DNA from 2 places in the Sinobaca sp. SA16-1 genome. Region 2 is predicted to be linked to the other one. Evidence: riboswitches for the same ligand, from Rfam matches in the RefSeq annotation. Region 2 holds a riboswitch; the other holds the start of a gene.
What was found. A riboswitch is a leader RNA that binds a small molecule or an ion and turns the genes downstream of it on or off. The one in region 2 is predicted to bind cyclic di-GMP.
Positions count from the first base shown of each region.

Region 1 (4,416 bases), on a different contig from region 2:
AATCCTTCCCTTTGCCGCTTCCGAACAGGTCGGAGTGATCTCCTACAGTCCTCTCGGGGGCGGCCTGCTTACCGGAAAATACGGCGTAACGGACAGACCGGTCCAGGGACGTTTGGTCGAACAAAAGATGTACACCGACCGTTATGCAGATACGGTTAATTTCGATATTGCTGCACGCTTTTCTTCCTATGCAGCCACCCATGGCATCCACCCCGCTTCTCTCGCTGTCGCCTGGGCTAAATCGCATCCTGGTATCACCGCCCCTATTATCGGAGCGCGCAGCCCGGAGCAGCTTGAGCATTCGTTAAACTCATTGGATATTAATATGACACCTGAATGGCGCGATGAAATTTCTGCCTTATCCCCTGCTCCGCCTTCGGCCACGGACCGTTCGGAAGAGCTTATTACCACTAAACCTCAGAATCACATCCTGTAGCCTACAGCGCAGGATTTTTTGTTGATTTTTTTAAAGGGAACTATTGGGTTATCCAGAATATATTTAATAACAAGCCATATATTGAGAGGTGATGTGATGGGAGCAGTCATCTTCGGTCTTCTTTTCCGACTACGAATAAAGGAGGCAGTATACTGATGATTCAAGGGATGAATCCGTATCTTATGATTGATGGCAAAGGCCGGGAAGCCATTGTATTTTATGAAAAAGCTTTAGGAGCTGAAGTGATTGACAGTCAAACGTATGGGGATATAAAAGATATGGAAGGCATGGAAATACCGGAAGGTGCCGAAGGGCTTATCCTGCACGCCTATTTAAAAATAGGCGACATGGATTTAATGCTCTCCGATTCGCTTCCGGGGATGCCCGGACCGGATGTTTCCGGAAGTCTGGTAGCCATTGCGCTTCATGTAAGTGATGCCTCCTCTGCGGAACAGATATTTCAGGCGCTTGAAGCTGAAGGAGAAGTCGTGATGCCGCTTGAGAAAAACTTTTTCAGCCCGGCCTACGGCCAGGTAAAAGATCCATTCGGCGTGCTGTGGCACGTGTCGACTGTAGAAGAAAACCAATAATAAAAGCTGAAGCTGGGGAACGTGCCCCTGCTTCAGCCTGTGAGAAACAAACCTTTTATTCTTTCACCAGTTTTTCTTTGTTATTCTGAAACAGCTGTACGGCCAGGAACAATAGTGATGTAAGCAGAAGAAGCGTCAGCCAGTTGCCGTCACTATAGCTGTTGGTCACAATAAGATAGGCAAACACAAAGCTGTACATGATATTCGCATAAATCATTTTGGAGCCGGCCCGTCCTTTTGTCTTTTTGTTATACCGGGTGGCACCAATAGCCCTTGCTTCTTTCTTATATGTAAAATACCAATACAAAAAGGTGATACCGCTCGTGCCAAGGCTCAGTCCCCAGCTCACATCGCTTTCTTTTACGACAAAGGTAAAAGGAACGGCGATGACAAACACAAGGGCTGCATAAATAATAGCAAATTTTAGTCGATCTTCCATAATGTCCTCCTTCTCCTGTGCTTCCTATCCTTCTATTATAATCACATTCATCCTTTAGAACAATGGTCCCTTTCTTTCGGAAGATAGTTGCGTCATACCGCCTGCCTGTGCAGCGTGCACAAAAAAACCGAATATTTTTTCAATTTCTTTTAATGTCACCGGCGATTTCATAGTACAATAAAGACAGTTACCAACCTTCAGAAAAAGGCTACGCTGTTGAAAAGCAGTTTCGCAAAGTTACAGGTCTAAGGCATTGCGCTAAGACGGCTGGACCGCCTGAGGAATACTCCTAAAGGTGTGAGGGTTGATGAGCAGACAGAATGAGAAAAAGCTGGACCACGAATGGCTGGCTTTGATCCTTGAGGCTAAAAAAGCCGGACTTACCAGGGAACAAGTCAAGGATTTTCTGCAGTATGCGGACGAATCAAAAAAGAAGCCGTAAACACTCGGCTTCTTTTTTTGGGTATTACATGAGATTAATCTGGTTTTTTCCGAGGTTCTTGGCTTCATACAATGCCCGGTCTGTTTTCTGCAGTATCGCTTCCATCGAATCTCTATTGGAAAAATAAGCCCCGCCTATGGAAATATTAAGAGCAATCGGATACGGGTTCTGCCCGCTTTTGTTTTGATCCTGTACGACTTTAAGTATTTTAGCCGCTACTTTCTCCAATCCGGCGGCATTTGTACACGGAAGCAGGACGGCAAATTCATCGCCGCCGATTCTAGCCAGAATATCCGTTTTTCTCGTAGACTTTCCAAGGAGGAGGGCAAGCTGTTTAAGCACCACATCTCCTACCAGATGCCCGTATACATCGTTGACCGTTTTAAAATTATCCACATCGATAGACAGCAGGGATAAATAGGATCCATTTCGCTGCAGCAGTGCTACCTCCTGCTCCAGGCGTTTTTCGAAATACCGTCGATTATACAGACCTGTCAGTGAATCCGTTTCTGCCTGCTGCTTTAACTGCAGTTCCAACAGCTTTTGTTTTGTCACATCTACATGGCGGATCACAACGCCCTGGCGCCCCAATCCCTTTTCAAGCAGCGGAGTCGCCTGCATTACATTCCATCTTTTTTCGGTCGGCGTGTGACAGGAATATTCATACGTGAAATAATCTTCTTTTCCTGAAAGAATGGAAAGTAGACCTTCATATACATGGGTACTGCTTTCGATCGTATGCAGGTAGTTCGCACCGACTCCCTGTAAATCACAAAGGTTATTTTGGCTGCCGGCCGAGCGAATCCATTCATCATTCACAAAAAGAATTGTTCCAGCATGATTGATCACACAGATTTGATCCCGAAGAGAGTTTAATATGGATGTACTAATCGCAAAATCTTCGGCCAATATTTCTTTCTTTTCCATTTTCATAGCAGGCATCCTCTCAAGAATGAACTATCTGGACGACGGTCAGTAGATGTACATACCAATTATTTCCTTTAGTATATATAAAACTTTTCTTTATTTCACTAAAAACATCCAATAAACGCTATCGTTATTCACTATATTTTCTTTTTGTTTAAACAATACAACATAATTGGGATACAGCATTCTTATCTGCTTAACATATTCCCCTTATTTTCCTGTTTCTAACACTATCTTTTCTTTTTTTTGTAGAAAAGAGAATCTATTCTCTTCCTTTTTTTGATTCTCTTAGAAAGAACTGGAATCAACCGGGAGCAGAAATTGGAGGAATGTCAGCAGTTTGTATTGCTGCTGAACTATTTTAGCTTTTAATATGGTTTGTGAAATTAACAAAAGGGAATCATATTTTTTTGAGCGGGACACGTTTTAGAAAACAGAAAATGGTGAATAATAGTAAAAGAAGTACCCGACTGCGCTTTTTAATACAGCATTTTATACAATAATTTCACAATCAGGGGGATGTCCGATGGCAAAAGCAGTAAATGATATTAAAAATGATGAAGTAACGTTAACGCTCGATTATGATGAAGTGGCCGTTCTTCTCGGTATGTTAAACACATTCCGCGGCGATAAAAAACAAAACGTACAGCCCTTTATCGACGAGCTTTCCAATCCGGAAGAAGTATAACAGTTGAATAATGAACCAATACTGACTACTGAAAAAACCTCTGACATCCGTAAAGGACATCAGGGTTTTTATGTATGCTTTTGTTTTTCTATCCGCCTTTTGTGCCCCATCAGCAATAGAATCACTATAAGTAATGGCATGGTTGTTACGCCGGTCAGAAGCCGGTCTGCCTCCTCCGCCCTTATAAAAGCGGCCAGTCCGAGCAGAAAAAATACTCCACTGCCCGCCAACAGAATGTAGAGTATTCTTCGATCGAACCTGGTGCGTTCTTGTTTTGTGCCGGAAGCCAGATAAGCGTCAGGCGCTATAAACAAGCCAATAACAACTCCTGTCACTACCATGCTGAGAACGAGCCTCCAATCGATTGCTCCATTAATGAAAAATCCAATGATTATTCCCGCCGCTGCAAAAATACTTGTATAAACAGCGGCTATTCGCAGCCTTCTTTTCATTCAACTCCTCCTACCGTTTTATTTGTGACTGTCTACTCTCTGGATGCTGCCACTTTATTTAACTCGGCGTAGATATCTTCCTTTTCGCATTCCCCGTACAGAAACGAAGCAGTCGTGCTCATGACATCATAGAAGGCCCGGTGCCCTTCTTTCGTGTTTTCCAGCCCTACTTCCTTCATGACCGTGAGTTCAATACCATTAAATTCTTGTTCTTCCATTGCTTCTCCAATGTACAGTTCCATAGAGGCAATATAATGATTAAGCAGTTCTTCTGAGATCGGGCTGTTCATTTGCATCAGTCCTTTATTAGTTATCGTCAGGCAAATATAACATGTCTGGAGCTTATTGTGAAAAACACCGACCGGATTGTTACATAATCTCTTACGACCTTAAGCCCAGATCCCTTATTACTGATTTTTTGTAAGCGCTATCCGTTATTTAA
Region 1 covers NZ_JCAKFL010000003.1:685,186-689,601, reverse strand. Annotated here, with positions in the region: gene AC5W2J_RS11510 (aldo/keto reductase) at 1-436, shown strand, start outside; gene AC5W2J_RS11505 (VOC family protein) at 592-1,026, shown strand; gene AC5W2J_RS11500 (hypothetical protein) at 1,082-1,465, opposite strand; cyclic di-GMP riboswitch class I at 1,662-1,745, shown strand; gene AC5W2J_RS11495 (anti-repressor SinI family protein) at 1,773-1,907, shown strand; gene AC5W2J_RS11490 (sensor domain-containing diguanylate cyclase) at 1,932-2,840, opposite strand; gene AC5W2J_RS11485 (hypothetical protein) at 3,361-3,522, shown strand; gene AC5W2J_RS11480 (hypothetical protein) at 3,591-3,974, opposite strand; gene AC5W2J_RS11475 (hypothetical protein) at 4,007-4,264, opposite strand.
Region 1: another riboswitch for cyclic di-GMP. It lies ahead of AC5W2J_RS11495 (anti-repressor SinI family protein); the one in region 2 lies ahead of sinI (DNA-binding anti-repressor SinI).

Region 2 (4,416 bases):
CCGGGAATATGGGGCGGATGACCGCATTGTCGCAGCCTTTCATACAGCGCGGATTACTTTTTTTGTCTTTCTTATTCCTCTTTCCGCTGTGCTGTTTTATCCAGCCGCTCCCTCCGGCGGTGTGACGGCTGACCCGGGCGTCTGGAATCCATTCATCGGTTTTCCGATTTTATTCTTTATTGTCACACTTGTTATTGTTTTAAATAAATATGTTAAAATTCCCGGTGGAGCTCTTCTTTATGCGCTGGTCATTGGATTTGCCGTCGGGGAATGGATCGTGCCGGGTCTTGCTTCACCTGGGTATGCAGCAGGCATTGGACAGGCGCTGATTGGTGCCATGGTAGGCATCCGCTTTGACAGGGAGACGCTGCTTCGTGTGAAAAGCATCGGGCTGCCAAGCCTGGGGATTCTGCAGTGTTTTTTACTGCTCAGCCTTACATTAGCGGGACTATTCACGTTAATGACCCCGCTCCCATACATAACAAGTCTGCTCAGCACGGTGCCTGCCGGCGCAGCAGAAATGTCTTCCACCGCATTTGCCCTGCAGCTGGAGCCGACGCTCGTATCAACGCTTCACATTATTCGTGTGATTGTCTTGTTTTTACTGCTCCCGTTTCTTATTAAATGGATGGACCGAATGATATTAAAAAATGAAGGATGAGATATATGACTGAAATAATGAAGATTTCCGCTTCAAAGCAAGCCGTTGAAACGTTTCAGAAAGGGTACCCTTTAATCCATGAAGACATGGTAAATAAACGGGAAAAACTTTCGGAAGAAGGAACCGTTTTTGATTTAATGACCCCGCAGGGCCAGTTTATCGCAAAAGCATACTACGGCCTGCAGAATAAAGGTATCGGCTGGATTCTTACGCAGAAAAAAGAAGAAGCCATTGACCAGCAGTTCTTTACTGGAAAACTGAGTGCGGCTCTGCAGAGAAGAAAAGCTTTTTTTGAAGATGAATCCACGACTGCTTTTCGAGTGTTTAACGGTGAGGGAGACGGCATCGGCGGATTAACAATTGATTATTTTAACGGCTATTATCTGCTGCAGTGGTACAGTGCAGGCATCTATGCATTTCGTTCTCTTATTATCCGCGCGCTTGAAGCCGTGACTGCTTATGAAGGCTTGTACGAAAAAAGGCGTTTTCAGCAGCAGGGCCAGTATATAGAAGGCGACGATTTTGTAAAAGGAAAAGAAGCTCCTGCTCCGCTTCATATTAAAGAAAATGGGATGACCTTTGCCGTGTACTTAAATGATGGAGCAATGGTCGGCATCTTTCTCGACCAGCGTGACGCAAGAAAGCGGCTGCGCGATGAATATTCAGCCGGAAAGACGGTTCTGAACACTTTTTCCTACACCGGTGCTTTTTCTGTTGCCGCTCATTCCGGGGGTGCTGCCAAAACAGTGGATGTTGATGTAGCAAACAGAAGCAAGACACGCGTTCGTGAGAATTTTGAGCTGAATGAAATTATAAGTGAGGATCAGGAAATACGGGTGATGGATGTATTTGCCTACTTTGATTATGCTAAAAAGAAAAATATTACGTATGACGTCATTGTGCTCGATCCCCCAAGCTTTGCAAGAACGAAGAAACGCACGTTTTCTGCAGCTAAGGATTATACTTCCCTTCTCGTTGATGCGATATCTATCATTAAAGATGGGGGTACGATCATCGCTTCAACGAATTTTGGAGGTTTTGGAATGAAAGCTTTCCAAAAGCAAATTGATAAAGCGTGTACGAAAGCAGAAGTAAAACAAAACGTCACAGAGCGCGTCCGTCTTCCCGATGATCATCCTTATACAGCTTCTTACAAAGAGGGCGATTATTTAAAGGTTGTATTTATAGAAATAACAAAATAACGCATCAGGTTGACGGTAAAAGTACCTTCGGCAGCTGAACGTTCTTCTTCGGGAGAACGTTTTTGCGTTTTCCTCACTTTGAAATGGGGTATAGATTAAAATGTAATAAGAAAATAGAGGTTTTCGAAACAGATCGTTTTACCTGACAGCTTGTTGGTGATAAGATATTAAAATCAACCTTCAGATAAAGGCAAGTTCATTGAAAAGTGATTACGCAAAGTTACAGGTCTAAGGCGCTGTATGCTAAGATGGCTGAACTGCCTGGGGAGAGATCCTATAAAGGCTTGGGAGGTTGGAAATATTGGAAACAAAAGAACTGGATTACGACTGGATGGTATTAATACGCGAAGCTAAAACAGCAGGTATGACAAAAAAAGAGATCCTGGAATTTTTTCAAGCAGTAAAGCATTAATAAATACCAGACAAAAAAGTAGTATGTAATGATAGAAAAGAGTGTTGCTATCTTTTAACCGTTTACTACACGTAAAGAGCATGTTAAAACAAGGTTATTGTTTTAACATGCTCTTTGTATGTCCTGGAGAAACTAGTTGGCATTCTTATCTTTTTCGAATGACGTCCATTTCTCATAGCGGATAAACTTTTGAAAATCACGAAACTGCTTTTTGCTGATACCCGCTTGTATCGCTTCATGGATCAAGGCCTGCCATTCTTCGTCAATTACCCCGTCTTTCGAAGCGGGAGCAGGGGAATCTGTAATTATGCTGGAAATATTAATTTCAAGTGCTTCTGTAATCTTTTCAAGCACATCAATAGAGGGATTGTGTTTAATTCCTCTTTCAATGTAACTCAAATACGATTTGGAGATACCGGTTGACGAGGCTAAATCAGATAATGTCATTCTTTTTTGTTTTCGGTACCTTCGTATGTTTTCACCAATCATGTACGGTTTACCCTCCCTATAAGAAAATGAATGCATAAATAAATAAATGAATAAATAGATATACGTTATATAGAACATTATAGTTCTTTATATTGTTCTAATCATGAGTCGAAGTAACTATTTTCGGTTATTTTATCCCTAATATAGAGGAGGAAATCTATTGAAACGCCTTGATAAAGAATTTTTCCATCTGCCGACCCTGGAATTATCCAGAGCTTTGCTTGGACAGACGCTTGTAAAAGAAACACCGGAGGGCAGAACGACAGGCAGAATTGTGGAAACGGAAGCCTATATAGGCCCGGAAGACCGGGCTGCCCACAGTTACAAAGCCAGACGTACAAAACGAACAGAAATTATGTTTGCTTCCCCGGGGCATGTATACACGTACACGATGCATACCCATTGTTTGTTTAACATTGTATCCGCGCCGGAAAACAGCCCGGAGGCCGTTTTGATTAGAGCGGTCGAGCCCTTATCCGGACAGGACCTGATGGAAAGCCGCAGAAGCGGTCGCAGGGAATTGGAATGGACCAATGGTCCCGGAAAACTAACCAAAGCGCTAGGAATCTCGATGGAGGATTATGGCAGGCACTGCTGTGATGACACCTCTGTCTATCTGCTGGAAGGCAGAATACCGGGAAATATTGAAGCGGGACCGCGGGTTGGCATTGACAACAGCGGAGAAGCAGTAGACTATCCGTGGAGGTTTTGGGATTCAAGTAGTCCATATGTCTCAAAAAGCAGAAAAAAGCCAGACACTCCATGAGGAGTGTCTGGCTTTTTTATTCTATGAAGGGGAGTTTCCTTTTTCGGACGCCGGCTGGAAGGCCTCGCTTGGTTTCTTATTTCCTTTAATAAAAAAGGATAAGACAAGTCCCAATAGAGAAATCACGGCGGTAACGAGAAAGGCCGTATTGACGCCTTCGATCAGTGCAGTCGATGGAGCAGAAGCAGAGCCTGCCGCAACACTGCTCATAATAGTAATCAGGACAGCCGTGCCGATGGAGCCTGCCACCTGACGCATCGTATTCGTCATGGCGGTGCCGTGGGGAATTAAATCCTCCGACAGCTGATTAAGGCCTGCGGTAGTCATCGGCATCATGACCATGGCCATGCCAAGCATGCGGAATGCATGCAGCGTAGCTATAGCGGTTAACGAAGTCATGTTGTCAAAATAGATAAATGGAATCGTACCTCCGACAAGTGATGCCATGCCGATAAGGCCCAGCCATCTTGCCCCGACCTTGTCAAAAATACGGCCGGTAATAGGAGAACAGATTCCCATCACTATAGCGCCCGGCATGAGAATAAGCCCGGATTGCAGGGCGGTGAACCCTCTGGCGTCCTGAATGTACAAAGGAAGTATAGTAGCCGCCCCGATCATAGCTGTAAAAACAATCATCGTAATAACGGTAGTTAAAGTGAATATTGGGTTTTTAAATACCCTGAATTCAAGAATAGGGGTAGGCAGTTTAAGCTGCCGCGTAATGAAGGCTACGAGGGAGACAACCCCTATGGCTAAGGTGATGGTGACAACCGGTGCCCCCCAGCCGCTTGAACCCGCTGTACTAAATCCGTAAAGCAGGCCTCCGAAGCCGAAGGTGGATAAAATAATGGAAAGGCTGTCCATTTTCGGGTGCTTTAATGTCGTA
Region 2 covers NZ_JCAKFL010000005.1:288,365-292,780, forward strand. Annotated here, with positions in the region: gene AC5W2J_RS15480 (AbrB family transcriptional regulator) at 1-661, shown strand, start outside; gene AC5W2J_RS15485 (class I SAM-dependent rRNA methyltransferase) at 667-1,863, shown strand; cyclic di-GMP riboswitch class I at 2,043-2,128, shown strand; gene sinI (DNA-binding anti-repressor SinI) at 2,165-2,275, shown strand; gene AC5W2J_RS15495 (helix-turn-helix domain-containing protein) at 2,408-2,764, opposite strand; gene AC5W2J_RS15500 (DNA-3-methyladenine glycosylase) at 2,925-3,530, shown strand; gene AC5W2J_RS15505 (MDR family MFS transporter) at 3,552-4,416, opposite strand, start outside.